DNA from 2 places in the Streptomyces sp. 891-h genome. Region 1 is predicted to be linked to the other one. Evidence: predicted binding sites of a transcription regulator. Region 1 holds the regulator's gene; the other holds the start of a gene.
What was found. The regulator HrcA, encoded in region 1, represses chaperone genes, less so after heat shock. The targets are predictions, from matches to a motif close to TTNGCACTCNGNNNNNCNGAGTGCNAA.
Positions count from the first base shown of each region.

Region 2: a site for HrcA is predicted at 5,499-5,525, ahead of groES (co-chaperone GroES). Genes of this name have one in related genera too.

Region 1 is NZ_CP050693.1:5,152,195-5,162,815, reverse strand. It holds gene HC362_RS22560 (helix-turn-helix transcriptional regulator) at 1-458, shown strand, start outside; gene HC362_RS22555 (cytidine deaminase) at 503-862, shown strand; gene era (GTPase Era) at 910-1,884, shown strand; gene HC362_RS22545 (ribonuclease Z) at 1,917-2,837, opposite strand; gene HC362_RS22540 (histidine triad nucleotide-binding protein) at 2,867-3,250, opposite strand; gene HC362_RS22535 (16S rRNA (uracil(1498)-N(3))-methyltransferase) at 3,489-4,226, opposite strand; gene HC362_RS22530 (nitronate monooxygenase) at 4,223-5,308, opposite strand; gene dnaJ (molecular chaperone DnaJ) at 5,508-6,641, opposite strand; gene hrcA (heat-inducible transcriptional repressor HrcA) at 6,642-7,658, opposite strand; gene HC362_RS22515 (MBL fold metallo-hydrolase) at 7,902-8,684, shown strand; gene HC362_RS22510 (DUF3097 domain-containing protein) at 8,720-9,562, shown strand; gene hemW (radical SAM family heme chaperone HemW) at 9,621-10,621, shown strand, end outside.
Region 2 is NZ_CP050693.1:2,919,932-2,930,552, reverse strand. It holds gene tsaD (tRNA (adenosine(37)-N6)-threonylcarbamoyltransferase complex transferase subunit TsaD) at 1-274, shown strand, start outside; gene HC362_RS12505 (hypothetical protein) at 274-540, shown strand; gene HC362_RS12500 (hypothetical protein) at 614-2,779, shown strand; gene HC362_RS12495 (hypothetical protein) at 2,769-4,124, shown strand; gene HC362_RS12490 (class I SAM-dependent methyltransferase) at 4,131-5,318, opposite strand; gene groES (co-chaperone GroES) at 5,676-5,984, shown strand; gene groL (chaperonin GroEL) at 6,173-7,804, shown strand; gene HC362_RS12475 (SDR family oxidoreductase) at 7,877-8,650, opposite strand; gene HC362_RS12470 (MOSC domain-containing protein) at 8,745-9,413, opposite strand; gene HC362_RS12465 (LysR family transcriptional regulator) at 9,495-10,409, shown strand.

The sequences.
Region 1 (10,621 bases):
CCGTCGGGCTGAACGAGTCGGCACGGCTGGCGTTCAATCTGGAAGTGCAGAACAACTGCATCATCAACTTCTTCTGCGACGAGCGCTACCGCGCCCGCGCCGTCAGCTGGGAGGAGAACGCGCCGGTCGTCGTCGCCGAGCTGCGTGCCTCGCTGGCCGAGTGGCCCGAGGACGAGGGGTTCCAGCTGCTGCTGGAGGAGCTGCTGGAGAACAGCACCGAGTTCCGCGCGCTGTGGGAGCTGGGGGATGTGTGCCGCCCCGGTCAGCGGCTCAAGGAGCTGGACCATCCGGTGGTGGGCGCGCTGTACTTCGAGTCGACCACGCTCCAGGTGCCGGCCCGGCCCGACCTCAGGCTCATCCTGCACAACCCGGTGCCCGGCACCGGCACGGCGGAGAAGCTCCAGCGGCTGGCGGAGCCGGGTGTACGGCGTGCGGCGATGCGCCAGGTCGCGGGCTGAGCCACCCGGCAGCGCTGTCGGTGGCACCGCATATGCTCGCCGTCATGAGTGACCAGAGCACCGCCGGGCTGGACCCGGAAGACCGCAAGATCGTCACCCTGGCGCGCAGTGCCCGCGCGCGCAACGCCGTCCCGGAGGGCGCCGCCGTACGGGACGAGACGGGGCGCACCTATGTCGCCGGGTCGGTCGCGCTGCCCTCGCTCCGGCTGTCCGCGCTGCGCACGGCCGTGGCGATGGCGGTGGCCTCGGGCGCCACGTCCCTGGAGGCGGCGGCGGTGGTCTCCGACGCCGAGCAGGTCCCGGCCGAGGATCTGGCGACCGTACGGGACCTGGGCGGCCCGGCCACCCCCGTACTCCTGGCGGGGCCGGACGGGGAGGTGCACACCACGGTGACGGCGGGCTGAGGCCTCACCCCGCACACCCCGCGCCGCCGTCAGGGACAATGGTCGTCATGAACGCATCTTCCGCCCCCGCCAGCAAGACAGAAGGCGGCCTCCCTCACGAGGACCGACCGCACCGGTCGGGCTTCGCCTGCTTCGTCGGCCGCCCCAACGCGGGCAAGTCGACGCTGACCAACGCGCTGGTGGGCACGAAGGTCGCGATCACCTCCACCCGGCCGCAGACCACCCGGCACACGGTGCGCGGCATCGTGCACCGCCCCGAGGCGCAGCTCGTCCTCGTGGACACCCCCGGTCTGCACAAGCCCCGCACGCTGCTCGGCGAGCGCCTCAACGACGTGGTGCGCACCACATGGGCCGAGGTCGACGTCATCGGCTTCTGCGTGCCGGCCGACCAGAAGATCGGCCCGGGTGACCGCTTCATCGCGAGTGAGCTTGCCGAGCTGAAGAAGCGCACGCCCAAGGTCGCCGTGGTCACCAAGACCGACCTGGTCACCAGGGAGGCGCTCGCTGAGCAGCTGCTCGCCGTTGACCAGCTCGGGCGGGAGCTGGGCATCGAGTGGGCTCAGATCGTCCCGGTCTCCGCCACCGAGGGCTCGCAGGTGGACCTGCTGGCCGAGCTGCTGGTGCCGCTGCTACCCGAGGGGCCGCCGCTGTACCCGGACGGCGATCTTACGGACGAGCCCGAGCAGGTCATGGTCGCCGAGCTGATCCGCGAGGCGGCGCTGGAGGGTGTACGGGACGAGCTGCCGCACTCGATCGCGGTGGTGGTCGAGGAGATGGTGCCCCGCGAGGACCGCCCGGCGGACCGTCCGCTGCTGGATGTGCACGCCAACATTTTCATCGAGCGGCCCAGCCAGAAGGGCATCGTCATCGGCCCCAAGGGCAAGCGCCTCAAGGAGGTCGGCAGCACCTCGCGGCGGCATATCGAGGCGCTGCTGGGGACGCCCGTCTTCCTCGATCTGCATGTCAAGGTCGCCAAGGACTGGCAGCGCGACCCCAAGCAGCTGCGCCGGCTCGGCTTCTGAGCCCTTAAGAGTGCTGCCCCGCGCAGGGGGTGTCAGGCCCGCTTGGGCACCGGGATGCGCATCAGGTCCCGCGCCGCCGTCAGTTCGCCCTCGAACCCGGCGGCCCGGGCCTCGGCGGCGAACAGCGCGGTGTCCTGGTAGCGCTGCGAGAAGTGGGTCAGCACCAGGTGCCGTACGCCGCACTCGGCGGCGACCCGACCGGCCTGAAACGCCGTCAGGTGACCGGAGACCTCGGCCAGTTCCGTGTCGGCCTGCAGGAACGTCGACTCGATGACGAGCATGTCGCAGCCGTCGGCCAGCTCGTGGACCCCCTCGCACAGCCGGGTGTCCATGACGAAGGCGAAGCGCTGTCCCCGCCGTGGCTCGCTGACCTCCTCCAGCCGTACGCCGCGCAGCTCGCCCTCGCGCTGGAGACGGCCGACGTCCGGGCCGCTGATACCGTGCGCCGCCAGCCGCTCGGGCAGCATCCGGCGTGCGTCCGGCTCCGTCAGCCGGTACCCGAAGGTGTCGATCCGGTGCGAGAGCCGCCGCGCCTCCAGGGTGAAGGGCACCTGCGGCTCATCGGCGCCGCCGGCGAGTATCCCGGGCTCGCTGATGGGCGCCTCGCGCAGCCGCACCGTGTCGTGGAACGGCGTGGCATGGCGCAGCCGCTCGAAGTAGGAGCGCCCGCTCGCCGGAAAGTACGCCGTCACCTCGTGCGGCACTCCGTCGAGGCTCATGTGCTGGATGACCCCGGGCAGTCCGAGCGTGTGGTCGCCGTGGAAGTGCGTCAGACAGATACGGGTCAGATCGTGGGCGGCGACGGAGGTGTGCAGCATCTGCCGCTGGGTGCCCTCACCCGGGTCGAAGAGGATGCCCTCGCCGTCCCACAGCAGCACATACCCGTTGTGGTTGCGCTGCCGGGTGGGCACCTGACTCGCGGTGCCCAGTACGACCAGCTCGCGGACCGACACCCGGGCTCACCGCCCCGTCTCGACGGACCTCACCCGGGCGGCCATTCGAGGCCACGGCCCCCGAGCACGTGCGCATGCGCGTGGAAGACCGTCTGGCCCGCGCCCGAACCGGTGTTGAAGACCACCCGGTACCCGGTGCCGGGGCCGCCGTCCGCCACCGCGATCTTCTCCATCGCCGCGACCTCACCGGCCTCCCGCACCACATCGGCCATCAGCTGGGGCGCGGCGGTCGCGAGGGAGGCCGCGTCCGGGTAGTGCGCCTTGGGAATCACCAGCACATGGGTGGGCGCCTGCGGGTTGATGTCCCGGAACGCGACGGTCGTGTCGGTCTCCCGCACCAGCGTCGCGGGCACCTCACGCGCGACGATCTTGCAGAACAGGCAGTCCGGCTGCGGTTCTCCGTTGGAAGCCATGCCGGGATGTTACCCGAGCACCCGTCAGCGCCCCGGCGTGCGGCTCGGGGCCCGCCGCGCCCCGCCCTCGTCCCCAGGACCGGTTCCGGGTCCGGGTCCCGGGCCCAGGACCGGGTCCGGGCCCAGGACCGGGTCCGGGCCCAGGACCGGGTCCGGGCCCAGGACCGGGTCCGGGCCCAGGACCGGGTCCGGGCCCAGGACCGGGTCCTGGGCCCAGGTCCGGCCCGCGCCCGGTCGCTCAGCTCCAGCGGCCGCAGCGGGCGAGCACAACGGCGGCGGCAGCCGTACCGGCCGTCGAGGTCCGCAGCACGCTCGGCCCCAGCCGGAACGGCGCGGCACCCGCCTCGGCGAACAGCTCCAGTTCCTCCGGGGCTACCCCGCCCTCGGGGCCCACCACCAGCACGATCTCCCCCGCCACCGGCAGCTCGGCGGTGGCCAGCGGGGTGCTGCCCTCCTCGTGCAGCACCCCGGCGAAGTCCGCGGACTCCAGCAGCTCGGCGACCCGGCGCGACGAGGCGAGCTCGGTCACCTCGGGAAAGCGGAGCCGACGCGCCTGCTTCCCGGCCTCCCGTGCCGTGTTCCGCCACTTGGCGAGCGCCTTGGCCGCCCGCTCGCCCTTCCACCGGGTCACCGCGCGCGACGCGGCCCACGGAACGACGGCGTCCACGCCCGTCTCCGTCATCGTCTCCACCGCCAACTCGCCCCGGTCGCCCTTGGGCAGCGCCTGGACGACGGTGAGGCTGGGGCGGGGTTCCGGCTCGTGGCGGACCTCGCGGACGTCGACCGTCAGCCGGTCCTTGCCCTCGGCGGCTGTCACGCTCCCGTACGCGCCCGTTCCCGCGCCGTCCGTCAGCACGACCTCCTCGCCCGGCCGCAGTCTGCGTACCGAGACGGCGTGCCGCCCCTCCGGCCCGTCCAGCACCACCGGGCCCGGACGCAGAAGACCGGAGTCGGCGAGAAAGACCGGCGCGCTCACGAAGCCGCCTCCGAGAGTGCGGCACGCGCCTCGGCGAGCTCCGCCACCAGCACCTCCACCAGTTCCCCGGCGGGCAACTCCCGTGCCAGCCGGTGCCCCTGACCCGCCCACAGCGCCATCGCCTGCGGGTCCCCCGCCTTCGCCGCCGCCCTGCGCAGGTCCGCCGTCAGATAGTGGAGCTGCGGATAGGCGGCGGGCGCGTACGGGCCGTGCTCCCTGATGAAACGGTTGACCAGCCCTCGCGCCGGGCGTCCGGAGAACGCCCGGGTCAGCTCGGTGCGGGTGAAGAGCGGATCGGTCAGCGCCCGCTTGTGCAGCGGATGTGCTCCGGACTCCTCGGTGGCCAGAAAGGCGGTGCCCAACTGCGCAGCCACCGCACCGGCGGCCAGGACGGCGGCGATCTGCTCTCCGCGCATCAGCCCGCCCGCGGCGACCAGTGGGAGCCGCACCGCCTCCCTGACCTGTGTGAGGAGTGACAGCAGCCCGATACCGCCGCTCCCCCGGTCACCCTGCGCGTCGTCGCGGTGGGTGCCCTGGTGTCCGCCCGCCTCTATGCCCTGCAGGCACACGGCGTGCGCACCGGCCGCCTGCACGGCCCGCGCCTCGGCGACCGACGTCGCGGTCACCATGGTGCGGGTGCCCAGCTCCGCGAACCGCTCCAGCGCCCGGGGGGCGGGGCAGCCGAAGTGGAAGGAGACGACGGGTACCGGGTCGTCGAAGAGGATCGCCAGCTTCGCCTCGTACGCGTCGTCCGTCATGCAGTCGGTGTCGCCCAGCTCCGTCTCGTACCAGGCGGCCTCACCGGCGAGCTGTTCGCGGTAGACGTCGACCGCGGACGGGTCGGTGGTAGGGGGCTGCGGCATGAAGAGGTTGACGCCGAACGGACGCCCCGTCAGCTGCCGGAGCTGCCGGATCTCCTCGTACATGGCCTCCGGCGTCTTGTAGCCGGCGGCCAGGAAACCCAGACCCCCCGCCTCGCTCACCGCGGCGACCAGCTCGGGACGGGAGACCCCGCCTGCCATCGGCGCCTGGATGACGGGATGCGCAGTCAGCTCGGAGATCGAGGGCGACGAGTTGGCCATGGCCACATCCTGTCACGCCCCCACCACGACCCGACCGCACCCATCCAGGGCGACCCCCGGACCCCCGGCCGGGTCAGCGGCAGCACCTCACCGCCCGTTGAAGGCATCCTTCAAACGGGAGAACAAGCCCTGCTGGCCCGGCTGACCCCACCCCCGGGGGACAACCCCCGGGCCCCCGGCCGAAACAAACAGCCGCCCCTCACCGCCCGTTGAAGGCATCCTTCAGACGGGAGAACAAGCCCTGCTGGCCCGGCTGGAACTGGCCCGTCGGGCGCTCCTCGCCACGCAGCTTGGCCAGCCGACGCAGAAGCTCCTCCTGCTCCGGCTCCAGCTTCGTCGGCGTCGTCACCTCCACGTGGACGATCAACTGGCCACGACCGCCCCCACGCAGGTGGGTGATACCCCGCTCATGGAGCGGAATCGACTGTCCGGACTGGGTGCCGGGCCGGATGTCCACCTCTTCCATGCCGTCCAGCGTCTCCAACGGCACCTTGGTGCCGAGAGCCGCAGCCGTCATGGGGATCGTGACAGTGCAGTGCAGGTCGTCACCACGGCGTTGGAAGACCGGGTGGGCGTTCTCGTGGATCTCCACATACAGGTCACCGGCCGGTCCGCCGCCCGGGCCGACCTCACCCTCGCCGGCGAGCTGGATGCGGGTGCCGTTGTCCACCCCGGCGGGGATCTTCACCGTCAGACTGCGCCGCGAGCGCACCCGGCCGTCGCCCGCGCACTCCGGGCAGGGGGTCGGCACCACGGTGCCGAAGCCCTGGCACTGGGGGCACGGCCGGGAGGTCATGACCTGGCCCAGGAAGGACCGGGTGACCTGGGAGACCTCACCGCGGCCACGGCACATGTCGCAGGTCTGCGCCGAGGTGCCGGGCGCCGCGCCGTCGCCGTTGCAGCTGTTGCAGACGACGGCGGTGTCGACCTGGATGTCCTTGGTGGTGCCGAACGCGGCCTCTTCGAGGTCGATGTCCAGCCGGATCATGGCGTCCTGGCCCCGGCGGGTGCGCGAGCGCGGGCCGCGCTGCGCCGCCGTACCGAAGAAGGCGTCCATGATGTCGCTGAAGTTGCCGAAGCCCGCGCCGAAGCCGCCGGCTCCGCCGCCCGCCGCGCCCGAGGCCGGGTCCCCGCCCAGGTCGTAGACCTGCTTCTTCTGCGGGTCCGAGAGCACCTCGTAAGCGGTGTTGATCTCCTTGAACCGCTCCTGGGTCTTCGGGTCCGGGTTGACGTCCGGGTGCAGCTCGCGCGCGAGTCTGCGGAACGCCTTCTTGATCTCGTCCTGCGAGGCGTCACGCTGCACGCCGAGGACCGCGTAGTAGTCCGTCGCCACTTATGACTCCGCCAGGATCTGTCCGACGTACCGTGCCACTGCGCGTACAGCTCCCATCGTTCCGGGGTAGTCCATGCGGGTCGGTCCGACCACGCCGAGTTTGGCGACTGCTTCGTCGCCCGAACCGTAACCGACCGAGACGACCGATGTGGAACTCAGTCCCTCGTGCTGGTTCTCATGCCCGATTCGTACGGTCATACCCGGGTCCTTGGCTTCTCCGAGCAGCTTCAGCAGGACCACCTGCTCCTCCAGGGCCTCCAGTACGGGCCGGATGGTGAGCGGGAAGTCGTGCCCGAAGCGGGTCAGATTGGCGGTGCCGCCGATCATCAGCCGCTCCTCGGTCTCCTCGACCAGGGTCTCCAGCAGGGTGGCCAGGACCGTCTGGATCGTGCCTCTGTCGTCGGCGTCGAACGCCTCGGGCAGGTCCTGCACCAGGGACGGGACCTCGGTGAAGCGCTCACCGACGACCCGGCTGTTGAGCCGGGCGCGCAGGTCCGCCAATACCGTCTCCCCGATCGGCGCCGGGCAGTCGATCATCCGCTGCTCGACCCGCCCGGTGTCGGTGATCAGCACCAGCATCAGCCGCGCGGGCGCCAGCCCCAGCAGCTCCACGTGGCGCACCGTCGAACGGGTCAGCGACGGATACTGCACCACGGCCACCTGCCGGGTGAGCTGCGCGAGCAGCCGTACCGTACGGCCGACGACGTCGTCGAGGTCGACGGCGCCCTCCAGGAAGTTCTGGATGGCGCGCCGCTCGGGCGACGAGAGCGGCTTGACCCCGGCGAGCTTGTCGACGAAGAGGCGGTACCCCTTGTCGGTGGGGATCCGGCCCGCGCTGGTGTGCGGCTGGGCGATGTACCCCTCTTCCTCCAGCGCCGCCATGTCGTTGCGGACGGTGGCCGGGGACACCTTCAGGTTGTGACGCTCCGTGAGGGCTTTGGAGCCCACCGGCTCCTCCGTCCCCACATAGTCCTGGACGATGGCGCGGAGGACTTCAAGTCGACGCTCGCTGAGCAAGGCGCACACCTCCCGTCCGGCCGCTGGTCTTCAGTCCCGTTCCTGGCGGTCTGTCTCTGGCACTCTTCGTGCCGGAGTGCCAAGTCCCTGAGCCAGTGTACGGCCGGTCACCACGGCCAGGGCAAGGGCCGCCTGATCGCAGGCCCGACGGTACCGCGCCACCGGGCCCCGCCCGCTCCTTTCGGTGCGCCGAGGGGCGGTGCGCCGAGGGCGCCGTCGCCGGGCTGCGGTTAGCGTCGTCCCATGCAGCCGTTCGGGGAAGACACCAGGCAGAATTCGTCGGCCGGTGACGCCGGCGACCGGCGCTGGGAGCAGCTCGCGCCCGGGGTGCTGCGGCGCAGACTGCCGCAGTGGGACGCGACGGTGGGCGCCGTCAGCGTCGAAGGCAGTGACGGCGGCGACGGCGGCGTGCTGCTGATCGACGCCGGGTCCTCGCTGCGGGAGGGCGCCGAGATCCGCGCGGATGTGCGGGCACGGCTGGGGAACCGGGTGACGCGGGTGGTCCTCACCCATCCGCACTTCGACCACGTCTTCGGCACGGCCGTCTTCTCCGGCGCCGAGGTGTACGCGGCGGTCGGCGCCGCCGAGCTGTTGAGCCGGAGCGCCGAGGTGCTGCGGGACGACGCCGTGGCGAACGGGCTGCTGGAGGACGAGGCCGCGGAGGCCGCCGATGTGCTGGTGCGCCCGCACCACGCGGTCAGCGGGCAGCTCACCCTCGATCTGGGCGGCGGGCGCGAGGCCGTACTGGTCAATGTCGGCCCCGCGCACACCGAGCACGACCTGGCCGTACTGGTGCCCGGCTCCCCCGACGTCGTCTTCTGCGGCGACCTGGTCGAGGAGTCCGGCACGCCCCAGGCGGGACCCGACGCGCACCCCTCACGCTGGCCCGCCGCGCTGGACCGGCTGCTCGCGCTGGGCGGCGAGGACGCGGTCTACGTACCGGGGCACGGGGCAGTGGTCGACGCGGAGTTCGTCCGGGCACAACGGGAGGAGCTGGCACACCGGTTCGCGTCGTACGGGATGTAGCCGCCCGGCACCGGGCGCGTAGCAGAATGTGCGGCATGCGCAGCAGCCGTTACGACAACCCCGACCTCACCCCTCCTTGGAGGCGGAAGCGGGCCGTGCCCGAGGTGGCCGCCGAGCCGGACCTGGTGGTGGAGGAGGTCAGCACCGGGTTCTGCGGGGCTGTCGTGCGGTGTGAGAAGACGGCCGAGGGCCCGACGGTCACCCTCGAGGACCGCTTCGGCAAGCACCGGGTCTTCCCGATGGCACCGGCGGGCTTTCTGCTGGAGGGGCGCACGGTGACGCTCGTACGCCCCCGGACCGGTTCCGGTGGCGGCGCAGCGGCCGCGGCGGCCGGGCCTCGGCTGACCGCCTCCGGCTCCCTGGCCGTGCCCGGCGCGCGGGCCCGGGTGGCGCGCGCCGGGCGTATCTACGTCGAGGGACGGCACGACGCCGAGCTGGTCGAGAAGGTCTGGGGCGACGATCTGCGGATCGAGGGGGTGGTCGTGGAGTATCTGGAGGGCGTCGACGACCTGCCCGCCGTCGTCGAGGAGTTCTCGCCCGGCCCCGATGCCCGGCTCGGGGTGCTGGTCGACCACCTGGTGCCCGGCTCGAAGGAGTCGCGGATCGCCGCCGAGGTGAGCGGGGACCACGTCCTGGTGGTGGGGCACCCCTATATCGACATCTGGGAAGCCGTGAAGCCGGAGTCCGCCGGCATCCGGGCCTGGCCTCGGGTGCCGCACGGCCAGGACTGGAAGACCGGGGTGTGCCGGGCCCTGGGCTGGCCAGAGAACACCGGCGCCGCCTGGCAGCGGCTGCTGGGCCGGGTCCGCTCCTACAAGGACCTGGAGCCCGCGCTGCTGGGCCGCGTCGAAGAACTGATCGACTTCGTCACCGTGTGACGGTGCGCACATCGGCCGCTGCCCCGTAGGACACCCGGCGGTGCCGGACAATGGGAGCATGCCCTCCGCACTTCCCGACGGCGAGCCCGTGCCCCGCGACGGTTCGCTGCCCCCGCAGGCGCTCGACGGCGCCGCCGGCCGCCCGCTCGGCTTCTATCTGCACGTCCCGTACTGCGCCACCCGCTGCGGCTACTGCGACTTCAACACCTACACCGCCACCGAGCTGGGCGGAACCTCCCGTGAGGGCTACGCGGAGCAGGCCGCCTGGGAGATCCGGCTGGCCCGCAAGGTGCTCGGGGACGATCCACGCCGGGTCGAGACGGTGTTCGTCGGCGGCGGCACGCCCACCCTGCTCCCCGCCGCCGATCTGGGCAGGATGCTCGCGGCGGTCAGGGACGAGTTCGGGCTGGCCGACGGCGCCGAGGTCACCACCGAGGCGAACCCCGAGTCGGTGGATCCGGACTACCTCGCCGAGCTGCGCGACCAGGGCTTCAACCGGGTCTCCTTCGGTATGCAGAGCGCCCGCCCGCACGTGCTGCGTGTGCTGGACCGTACGCATACCCCCGGGCGCCCCGAGGAGTGCGTCGCGGAGGCGCGCAAGGCGGGCTTCTCCCATGTGAACCTCGACCTGATCTACGGCACGCCGGGCGAGACGGACGAGGACTGGCGCGCCTCCCTGGACGCCGCGCTGGCCGCGGGGCCCGACCACATCTCCGCGTACGCGCTCATCGTGGAGGAGGGCACCCAGCTGGCCAGGCGTATCCGGCGGGGCGAGGTGCCGATGACCGACGACGACGTGCACGCTGACCGCTACTTGATCGCCGAGGAGCGCCTGACGGCGGCCGGTATGGAGTGGTACGAGGTCTCCAACTGGGCGGCCGGAGGCCAGCAGGCCGCCCGCTGCCGGCACAACGAGCTGTACTGGACGGGCGCCGACTGGTGGGGCGTCGGCCCCGGCGCGCACAGCCATGTGGGCGGCGTGCGCTGGTGGAACGTCAAGCACCCCGCCGGGTACGCGCAGGCCATGGCCGAGGGCCGCTCGCCCGGCGCGGGGCGCGA
Region 2 (10,621 bases), 2.2 Mb from region 1:
CGCCATGGCCGAGGAGCGCTGCGCCGCCGCGGGCATCACCCTGCGGGTGCCCCGCCCCAAGCTGTGCACCGACAACGGAGCCATGGTCGCGGCACTCGGCGCCGAAATGGTGGCCCGCAACCGCGCCGCCTCCGCCTGGGACCTGCCGGCCGACTCCTCCCTGCCGGTGACCGAACCCCACGTGCCCGACCCCTCGGCGCCCGCGCACCCCACGGCCCACTCCCACTCCCACGATCACGTCCACGAGCTGAGCAGGAAGAACCTCTACACCTGATGCCGACCGTCGCACTGATGTGGGAGGCCAAGGCCGCTCCTGGCCGCGCGCCCGAACTGCTGTCCTGGGCCCGCGACCAGCACCTGCCCCCGTCCCCGGTTCCCTGTGAACGCCGCGAACACTTCACGGCACCCGGCGACCGGGTCCTCGTCATCACCTGGTGGCGGGGCGACTACGACACCGCCGTTCCCGAACTCCCGGACCCACCCCCAGCGCTGACCGCCCGCCCGGTGCACCGATGGCGCTTCGAGCGGGTGCACGGCTGAGGCGGATGTGGTGACGGTGGGTGAGGGGGCAGGATGGGGGCGTTGAGGTTGTAGTCGGGTACGGGGGGCCGGGATGGGCGGGGTCGTCGCGGCGGGTCGTGTGCGGTGGTGGGCGCGTTTCGGTGCGGTGCTGCTGGTCGCGGTGGTCGCGCTCGGCGGGGGCGCCGGGGCGGGCGTGGCGGCCGACGACGCGGATTCCCCTGCCGGCTACCTCGCCGCGCAGTTGCGCAAGAGTCCCGTCTACCTCTCGGACCAGCTTCCGCGTACCAACCCGCTCTCGGCCCGGCCCGCCTTCGTGAAGGAGGCGAAGCGGACCGGGGTGCCGACCTATGTGCTGGTGCTGCCCGGCTCCGGGGTCCGGTACGGGGACGGGCTGCTGGCGGCGGTGCACGACCGGCTCGGCAAGGACGGGCTCTATCTGCAGTTCGGCGGGGACGGCGGGAGACCCGAGGTGGCGACGTTCGGGGTGGACGTGCCCGCGCGGGCCGCCGCCTCCGCGACGACGTACGAACTGCCCTACGACGCGGGCACGCTGGAGACCTTCCGGCACTTCGTCGACGTTCTGCGCTCCGGGCAGGCGACCGAGCGGGCGGAGCGGGGCGGGGAGGCCGGCGAGGAGCCGGACAAGCTGTACACCAGCCGCACCGACCGCGCCAACCAGAGCTTTCTGACCGGCATCCTGCTGACCGGCGTACCGCTGCTGATCGTGGCCGTCGGCTGGTACACGCGCCGGTGGCGCGGCGGCAAGGGGCCGGGACTGCGGCTGCTGGTGCCGGTCGCCGCCGCCACAGCGCTGGCGATCGGCGTCGGTGCTCCGCTGGTCTTCGACGACACCCGCTCGGACGGCGACCCGGTGCCCACCGCCGCCGATATGCGGGCCAGGACCGACCGGCTGGCCCGCGCGATGCGCTCCGGCCCCGTCCATGTCGACCCGCTGGCGGCCGGGCTGTTGAGCCGCGGCGAGCTGGGCCGGCTGCGAAAGCGCGCCGAGCGGCTCGATGTGCCCGTACACCTCGCGGTCGTCCCCCTCGACACGGCGGACGAGTCGGCCGGCGACGGAGAACTGCTCGCCAAGAAGCTGCACAGCCGCCTGGGTTCGCGCGGTGACGGCGTCTACGTGATCGCGGACGCCGCCGCCGACGGCGAGCTGGAGATCGTCAACTACGGCGCCAAGGTGGACAGCGCGGCGCTCTACGACGCCACGGAAGACCTGCGCTTCGGTACGGACGAGGAGAGTCACGGGGCGAGTGACGAGGAGAGCGGCGAGGAGAGCGACGACGGTGGCGGTCGGCTGTTCTCGCGGCTGGACGAGGCGCTGCGAATCATCGACCGACTGCCCTCGGCGCCGCCCGGCGATCCATACCTGGACCCGCTGGCCCCGGACGACCCGGTCACGGAGGACGAACTGCCCGCCCTCTACTCCGGGGATCTCGTGCCCGGCACTCTCATGGGCGCAGTGGCAGCGCCGGCCGCGCTGGGAGTGACGGCGGCCGGACTGGGCATCGCCCGGCGCACCGGTCTGGGCAAGGCGTCGGCCGCCGCCCGCCGGGCCCCCGGTGGAGCGGGTCGGGGTGCGGCCTCCGGCGGCGGTACGGCCCCCCAGACCCCCGCCCGCCCCTCGACCGGCTGGCTGCGCAGAACCGCGCGGCGGGAACTGGACGAGCTGAACGACGAGTTCGAGCGGCTGTCCGACACGCTCCCGGACGCGGCACGCACCCGCGTGTGGGACTGTCTCGACGCCGCGACCCTCCTCCTCGACCAGGAGGGCGACAACAGGGTGGACGCCGACGCCGACGCGCCCACCCTCGCCGCCGGACTCGCCCTCATCCGCGCCGGCCGCGGGGCCCTCGACGACGGCCGCCACCACCGGGGAAGCGGCACCGGGCGCGTCCGGCTGTGCACACTCAACCCGCTCCACGGGCCCGCGACCGCCACCGGCAAGCTGAAGCTGCCCGGTGAGACCAGCGGGGCCCGGTCGCGTCCCGTCTGCGCCGGGTGCCGTGCCGCGCTCCACGTACGCGGCACCGCCTCGCCCAGCACGCGGGCAGCGCGGACCGCGGACGTCGTCGGGGCGCGTCTGCTGTGTCTGCGCGCCCCCGGCGCCGCCCGGTCCGCGCCGTACGAGCCCTACCACCGGGTTCCGGGCCCACTGGAGGCCCCGCAGGGCGTCGGCGGGGGCCAGGGGCCGACCACTGAAGAGATCGTCCGTCGTGTACGGGAGCAGCTAGGTGTCCACTGAGCTTCGCGCCACACCCGGCGCCCCCTCCGCCCGCCCCGCCCGTCCCGCTCGACTGGCGGCAGCCGTACTCGCGCTCGTCCTCGCCGCGCTCGCCCTGGCGCTCGGTACGGCGGGCCGCGCCGCTGCCGCCGACGACAGCCCCGCGCAGCGGATCGCCGACGGGCTCCGCGAGTCACCCGTCTACGTCGACCCGTCGTACGAGCAGGCGTTCCCGACCGACCAGCAGCGCCGGCTGGCGAAGAAGATCAAGGCGTCGGGCCTGCCGGTACGGGTCGTCGTCGTCCCGTTCGTCTCCGGGGACGCCTGGGACGGCGACCCGGAGAAGATGGTCGACGTCGTGCACCCCCGGATGGGCGAGGGGTCGGACAAGGAAGCCGTCTATATGACCCTCAGCAGGACCGAGGGCTTCCTGAACGGCTACGAGTTCCCCCGCAACGGCAAACACGAGGCATTCTGGGGCGTCGCGGCAGTGGGCCACCAGGAGGACATGAAGGGCAAGAGCCTCTACGCGAAGTTCTCCCGGGCGCTGGAGATCGTGAAATCCGGCGACGGCGACAAGGTGTACGAGAAAGCCACCAAGGATCTGCACGGCGACCGCCCCTCGTCGGGCGGCGGGCTGTCCCCGGTGCTGCTCACCGTGCTGATCGCCGCGGCGGCGGCCGTGCTCCTCGCCGCCGTACTGGGCTACCGCACCGTGCGCACCCACCGCGCCCGCACCTCGGCCCGCGCGCCGTTCACCTCGCCGCGCTCCGTCTTCGCGACCGCGCGCAAGACGGGCGTACGCGACCTGCGCAAGCGCGCCCAGCGCGAACTCCTCGCGTACAACAAGGAACTTCTCGCCCACGAGCCGAGCGAGGACGGCGCCGACAGCGACCTGCTCCAGCTCTCCCTCGACGCCTACGCCGCCGCAGGCAAGGTGCTGGACGAGGCACAGGACATACCCGACCTGGCCGGTGTCCTCGCGCTCATCCACGAGGGACGGGGCGCGCTGCACCGGTCCGAGCCGTCCGCGTCGGCCTCCGCGCTGCCGCTGTGCTTCTTCCACCCGCTGCACGGCCCCGCCGCCAAGCGGGTCACCTGGCGCCCGCTGGGCCGCCGCGAGTCGCTGGACGTGTCGGCCTGCGCCGACTGCGCCGCCGCTGTGGCCGCACGCCGCGCGCCGGAAGTCCTCACCCAGGCCCACGGGGACGTCCGCCAGGCCCACGGTGACGTTCGCATCCCGTACTTCGAAGTCCCGCCTGAGTCCAGCCTGTGGGCCGCCACCGGCTACGGCTCCCTCACCGCGGAAACCCTGACCGAACGAGTGATGCGCGGCGACTTCACCAGGACCTCGCGCAGGCCCTGATCCGGGTCAGCGCAGCGGGTGGCCCAGCAGCATGCTGGGCGCGCCCGCGACGCGGGTCAGGAACACGGTGCAGGAGCCGCTCGCCGCCTTCGGGTCCAGCTTCAGCTTCCGCCGCAGCTCCTCGGGCTCCACCGCCGAGCCGCGCTTCTTGACGGTGACGACGCCGACGCCGCGCTCCCGCAGCAGCGCGCGCAGCTTCTTGACGTTGAACGGCATGACGTCGGTGATCTCGTACCCGGTCGCGTACGGCGTGGAGTGCGCGGCGTCCGCCGTCACATAGGCGATCGTCGCGTCGATCAGCCGCCCCGCCACCTGCTCGGCCAGCTCGGCGACCAGGTGGGCGCGGATCACCGCGCCGTCCGGCTCGTAGAGGTAGCGGCCCACCTCGCCCACCTCGGGGTCGGGCAGCCCGCGCCCGGCCAGCGTGTCCCCGGCGGGCAGGAGGGTCGCCCGTACCCCGCCCGGGTCCACCCGGCCGGGGCCGAACCACAGCACCGCCTCCTTGACGTCCCCGCCGTACGAGACCCACTCGGCCTCCGCCTGCTCCGGCACCGCCTCGTGCGGAATACCCGGCGCCACCTTCAGCGCGGCCAACGGCGCCGCACCGGCCGTCTCCACGGCCCAGCTCAGCGGCGGGGAGTACGCCTCCGGGTCGAACACCCGGCCCCGCCCGGTACGGCGTGCCGGGTCGGCGAAGACCGCGTCGTAGCCGTCGGTGGCCACCTCGGTGACATCCGCGCAGCGCACCTCGACGAGACCGCCGAGCCCCAGCGCCTCGGCGTTGGCGCGGGCCACCGCGCACGTCACCGGCGAGCGGTCGACGGCCAGCACCCGGATGCCCTCCCGGGCGAGCGCCAGCGCGTCGGCGCCGATGCCGCAGCACAGGTCGACGGCGCTGCGGACGCCGAGCCGCCGCATCCGCCGGGCCCGGTGCGCCGCCACCGGGGTGCGGGTGGCCTGTTCGAGCCCGTCAGCGGTGAAGTACAGCTCGTGCGCCTCGGCGGGGCCGAACTTGGCCTCGGCGCGGCCGCGCAGCCGGCTCTGCGCCAGCGCCGCCGAGACGAGCGCGGGCTCGTACCGCTGCCGCAGCCGTGTCGCCACGGCCAGCTCCTGCGCCGGCTCGACACCCCGCACCTGGCGCAACAGCGCCTGCCCCTCGTCGGAGAGCAACCGCGCGAAAACCTCACCATCCACCCACCCATTGTCCCGCCCCACCAGAAGCGCCCCGCCAGGGGCGCCCCGTCAGGGGCGCGGGGAACTGCGCGATCAACCACAACGAAGGCGCGCCCGGCAAACGCCCGCAACCCCAACGGCGAATCCCCGCAGAAAACCGGGAGAGGGGGCGCCCCCTCACATCGCCACAAGCCGGTGCGGCTAGCACTCCGCTTGACCGAGTGCTAAGCCAGGCATAATCTCAACCTTGGCACTCTCCCCGTGGGAGTGCCAGCAGTACGCGACGGGCAGATCCGGCACCCGCGACGACGGATCTACCAGGTCGCCACCCCAGACATAAGACCCCGTTTTGAGATCTCCGAAGGGGGAGGTCGGATCGTGACGACCGCCAGCTCCAAGGTTGCCATCAAGCCGCTCGAGGACCGCATCGTGGTCCAGCCGCTCGACGCCGAGGAGACCACGGCCTCTGGCCTGGTCATCCCGGACACCGCCAAGGAGAAGCCCCAGGAGGGCACCGTCCTGGCCGTGGGCCCGGGTCGCTTCGAGGACGGCAACCGCCTGCCGCTCGACGTGTCCGTCGGCGACATCGTGCTGTACAGCAAGTACGGCGGCACCGAGGTGAAGTACAGCGGCGAGGAGTACCTCGTCCTCTCGGCCCGCGACGTTCTCGCGATCGTCGAGAAGTAACGGCGAGAAGCAGTACGGACTACGGACGCAGCCGCGCTCTCTCCAGCTTCCCAGCGGCAGCGTGCAGTCGAAACGCGCCCTGGTGCCCGCTCCTCGTGCGAGGTAGCAGGGACCAGGGCGCGGCTCGTACGGGCCGATACGCGCGCGTACGAGACGTGCGAGACGTGTGAGAGGACACAACAGCTTCCATGGCGAAGATCCTGAAGTTCGACGAGGACGCCCGTCGCGCCCTTGAGCGCGGTGTCAACAACCTCGCCGACACCGTGAAGGTGACCATCGGCCCCAAGGGCCGCAACGTCGTCATCGACAAGAAGTTCGGCGCCCCCACCATCACCAACGACGGCGTCACGATCGCCCGTGAGGTGGAGGTCGAGGACCCCTACGAGAACCTGGGCGCCCAGCTCCTGAAGGAGGTGGCGACCAAGACCAACGACATCGCGGGTGACGGCACCACCACCGCCACGGTGCTGGCTCAGGCGCTGGTCCGTGAGGGGCTGCGCAACGTCGCCGCCGGTGCCTCCCCGGCCGCCCTGAAGAAGGGCATCGACGCCGCCGTCAGCGCCGTCTCGGACGAGCTGGTCTCCACGGCCCGCCCGATCGACTCCAAGGAGGACATCGCCTCCGTCGCCGCCCTGTCCGCGCAGGACAAGCAGGTCGGTGAGCTGATCGCCGAGGCGATGGACAAGGTCGGCAAGGACGGCGTCATCACCGTCGAGGAGTCCCAGACCTTCGGCCTGGAGCTGGACTTCACCGAGGGCATGGCCTTCGACAAGGGCTACCTCTCGCCCTACTTCGTCACCGACCAGGAGCGGATGGAGGCCGTCCTCGACGACCCCTACATCCTGATCCACCAGGGCAAGATCAGCTCCATCCAGGACCTGCTGCCGCTGCTCGAGAAGATCATGCAGGCGGGTGGCTCCAGGCCGCTGCTGATCATCGCCGAGGACGTGGAGGGCGAGGCCCTCTCCACCCTCGTCGTCAACAAGATCCGCGGCACCTTCAACGCCGTCGCCGTCAAGGCGCCCGGCTTCGGTGACCGCCGCAAGGCCATGCTCGGCGACATGGCGACGCTGACCGGCGCCACCGTCATCGCCGAGGAGGTCGGCCTCAAGCTCGACCAGGCCGGTCTCGACGTGCTGGGCTCGGCCCGCCGCGTCACCGTCACCAAGGACGACACCACGATCGTCGACGGCGCCGGCAAGGCCGAGGACGTGCAGGGCCGCGTCGCCCAGATCAAGGCGGAGATCGAGACCACCGACTCCGACTGGGACCGCGAGAAGCTCCAGGAGCGCCTGGCCAAGCTGGCCGGCGGCGTGTGCGTCATCCGCGTCGGCGCCGCCACCGAGGTGGAGCTGAAGGAGAAGAAGCACCGCCTGGAGGACGCGATCTCCGCGACCCGCGCGGCCGTCGAGGAGGGCATCGTCTCCGGCGGTGGCTCCGCGCTCGTGCACGCGGCCAAGGTCCTGGAAGGCAGCCTCGGCAAGGAGGGCGACGAGGCGACCGGTGTCGCCACCGTCCGCCGCGCCGCCGTCGAGCCGCTGCGCTGGATCGCCGAGAACGCGGGCCTGGAGGGCTACGTCATCACCGCCAAGGTCGCGGAGCTGGAGGCCGGCCAGGGCTTCAACGCCGCCACCAGCGAGTACGGCGACCTGATCAAGGCCGGCGTCATCGACCCGGTCAAGGTGACGCGCTCCGCGCTGGAGAACGCCGCCTCGATCGCCTCGCTGCTGCTGACGACCGAGACGCTGGTCGTCGAGAAGCCGGCCGAGGAAGAAGAGTCCGCCGCGGGCCACGGCCACGGCCACGGTCACGCCCACTGAGGCACCTGGTCTCCTGGCGAGGGCGCACTCCACTGCGGGGTGCGCCCTCTCTGCTGCGCGGGGTGCGGTTCCCTACTTCGGGCCGTACTTCCGCCCCGTCGTCGACGAAGCCCGCGCCAGCACCCCGCGCGGCAGCAGCTTCGAAGCCCCCAGCAGCGCCTTGTAGCGCGGGTCCGGCACGGACAACGTGCGCCCCCGCGCAAGGTCCCGCAGTGCCGTCTCGACCACCTGGTCGGCATCCAGCCACATCCACTTGGGGATGTCCCCGGAGTCCATCCCGGCCCGCTCGTGGAACTCCGTACGGACGAATCCGGGGCACAGCGCCAGCAGCCGTACGCCCCGGCCGGCGAGGTCCTTCGCCGCTCCCTGGGTGAACTGGGTGACCCACGCCTTGGAGGCGCCGTACGTCCCGCGAGGGAAGAACGCGGCGACGGACGCGACGTTGACGACCCCGCCGCGTCCCCGTTCGCACATGGACTCCGTGGCGGCGGACGTCAGCCGCAGCACCGCTTCACAGTGCACCTTGAGCATCTTCAGCTCGTCGGCGAGGGGTACTTCCAGATAGCGGCCCTTGTTGCCGAACCCTGCGTTGTTGACCAGCAGATCGACCGGGTGTTCGCGGTCCTTCAGCCGGTCCTCGACGGCGGTGATGCCCTTCTCCGTCGCCAGGTCGGCGGTGACGACGTCGGCCTCAACGCCGTGCCGGTCGTGCAGTTCGGTCGCCTCGCGCCAGAGCCGGTCGGTGTCCCGTGCGACGAGCACGAGGTGGTAGCCGCGGCCCGCGAGCCGCCGGGCGAAGGCGGCGCCGATGCCGGCGGTGGCTCCCGTGATGAGTGCAGTGGTCATGCGGGCCACGCTATCGGCCTGCGCCGAGCCCGGACGCTCGTGCAAGCCCCGGACCCGGCAGTGGGCGTGGCACCACGTCAGGTGTGGCGAGCCGTCAGCTCCCGATACGCCGCAGCGCCTTCTCCCGTGCCTTGGGGTCCAATGCCTCGCCGGCCGCGAGGACACGCGGCAGCAGTTCGGGCTCCAGGGTCAGCGAGCGGAACAGCAGGCTGACCGAGACCTCGTGGTCCGGGCGGTGGACGACGGAGACCGGGTCGCCCGCGCGCACCTCGCCGGGCTCGACGACCCGCAGATACGCACCGGGCATGCGCCGGTTCATGAACCGCTTCATCCAGCCCTGTTCGCCGAGCCAGCCCGCGAACGTCCGGCAGGGGATGCGCATGGAGCAGACCTCCAGCAGCGGCCCGGTGCCGGGGGCGCCGAGCTGCCAGCGCTCGCCGATGAGGGCGTCGTCGACGGGGACGTCACGCGTGGTGAGGTTCTCCCCGAAGACCCCGTTGGGCAGCTTCCGGCCCAGCTCGCCCTCCCAGAAGTCGAGCTCTTCGCGGGCGAAGGCGTAGACCGCCTGCTCCTCCCCGCCGTGGTGGCGCAGATCGCCGATGGTGTCCCCGGCCAGCCCGCTGCCGCCGGTGCCGCGCGGTCCTGGCGCGGCGACGGCCACGGGGCCTTCGGTCGGCTGTTTGTCGATGCCGGTCCACTGGCCCTCGGCGTCGGTGTGCTCGGAGCGGTGGGGCTTGGCGAGGTTCACGGAAAGCAGCTGCATGTGCCGAGGCTATCGACGGCTTCCCCAAGCCGCTAACCGGAATTTCCGCCCGGTACCCAAGGCAGCCTTATGCTCGGTGTCATGATCGAGCCCCGTCATCTGCGTGTCCTGCGCGCGGTCGCCACCACCGGTTCCTTCTCGGCGGCGGCCCGCGAGCTGGGCTGCACCCAGCCCGCCGTCAGTCAGCAGATGAAGGCGCTGGAGGCCACCACCGGCACCCCGCTGCTGGTGCGTGCCGGACGGGAGATGCGGCTGACGGAGGCGGGGGAGGCGCTGGTACGGCACGCCACGGGGATTCTGGCGGGTCTGGCGGCGGCCGAGGAGGAGGTCGCGGCGTTGGCCGGGCTGCGCGCGGGGCGGGTGCGGCTGGTGTCCTTCCCGAGCGGGAGTTCGACCCTGGTGCCCACCGCTGTCGCGGCGATGCGGGCCGACCACCCGGGCACCCGGGTCTCGCTGGTGGAGGCCGAGCCGCCGCGCTCGGTGGAGATGCTGCAGGCCGGGGACTGCGAGATCGCGCTGGCCTTCCGCTACGAGGCGGCGCCCTGGGGGCACCTCCCGGCCGAAGGCCGGGGGAGGGAGGACCTGGTGGTACGGCCGCTGCTGACCGACCGGCTGGTGGGGCTGGTACCCGAGGGTCATCCGTTCGCGGACGCCGAGGAGGTCGACATCGGCACGCTGGCCGAGGAGCCCTGGGTCGCGGGGTGCCCGCGCTGCCGCCAGCACCTCGTGCAGGTGTGCGAGGCGGCGGGGTTCACGCCGCGGATCGACTTCGCGACCGACGACTACCCGGCGGTGGTGGGCCTGGTCGGCGCGGGCCTGGGGGTCGCCGTCCTGCCGGAGCTGGCCGTGGAGTCCGTACGGCCGCGGGGGACGCGGGCCGTGCGGGTTGTCCCCGCGGTGCAGCGCGAAGTGGTGGCCCTCACCTTGCCGGACCTCGCCCAGGTGCCGGCCGTCGCCGCAATGCTGGACCGCCTGGCGGCGGCCGCCCGCCGATGAGGCTGCTCGCCGCCGATGAGGGGCTGCCCCTGTTCGCTGTTTGCGGGCTGCGGGTGAGTTGTGGCTGTGGGGGCACCTCCCGGCCGGAGGCTGGGGGAGCAGTTCCCCGCGCCCCTGAGGGGCAGTCCCTCCCGCTGTGCTTGGGAGGTCTGCGCCTGGGGGCACCTCCCGGCCGGAGGCTGGGGAGCAGGGCTGGCAAGCGCAGCCCCCAC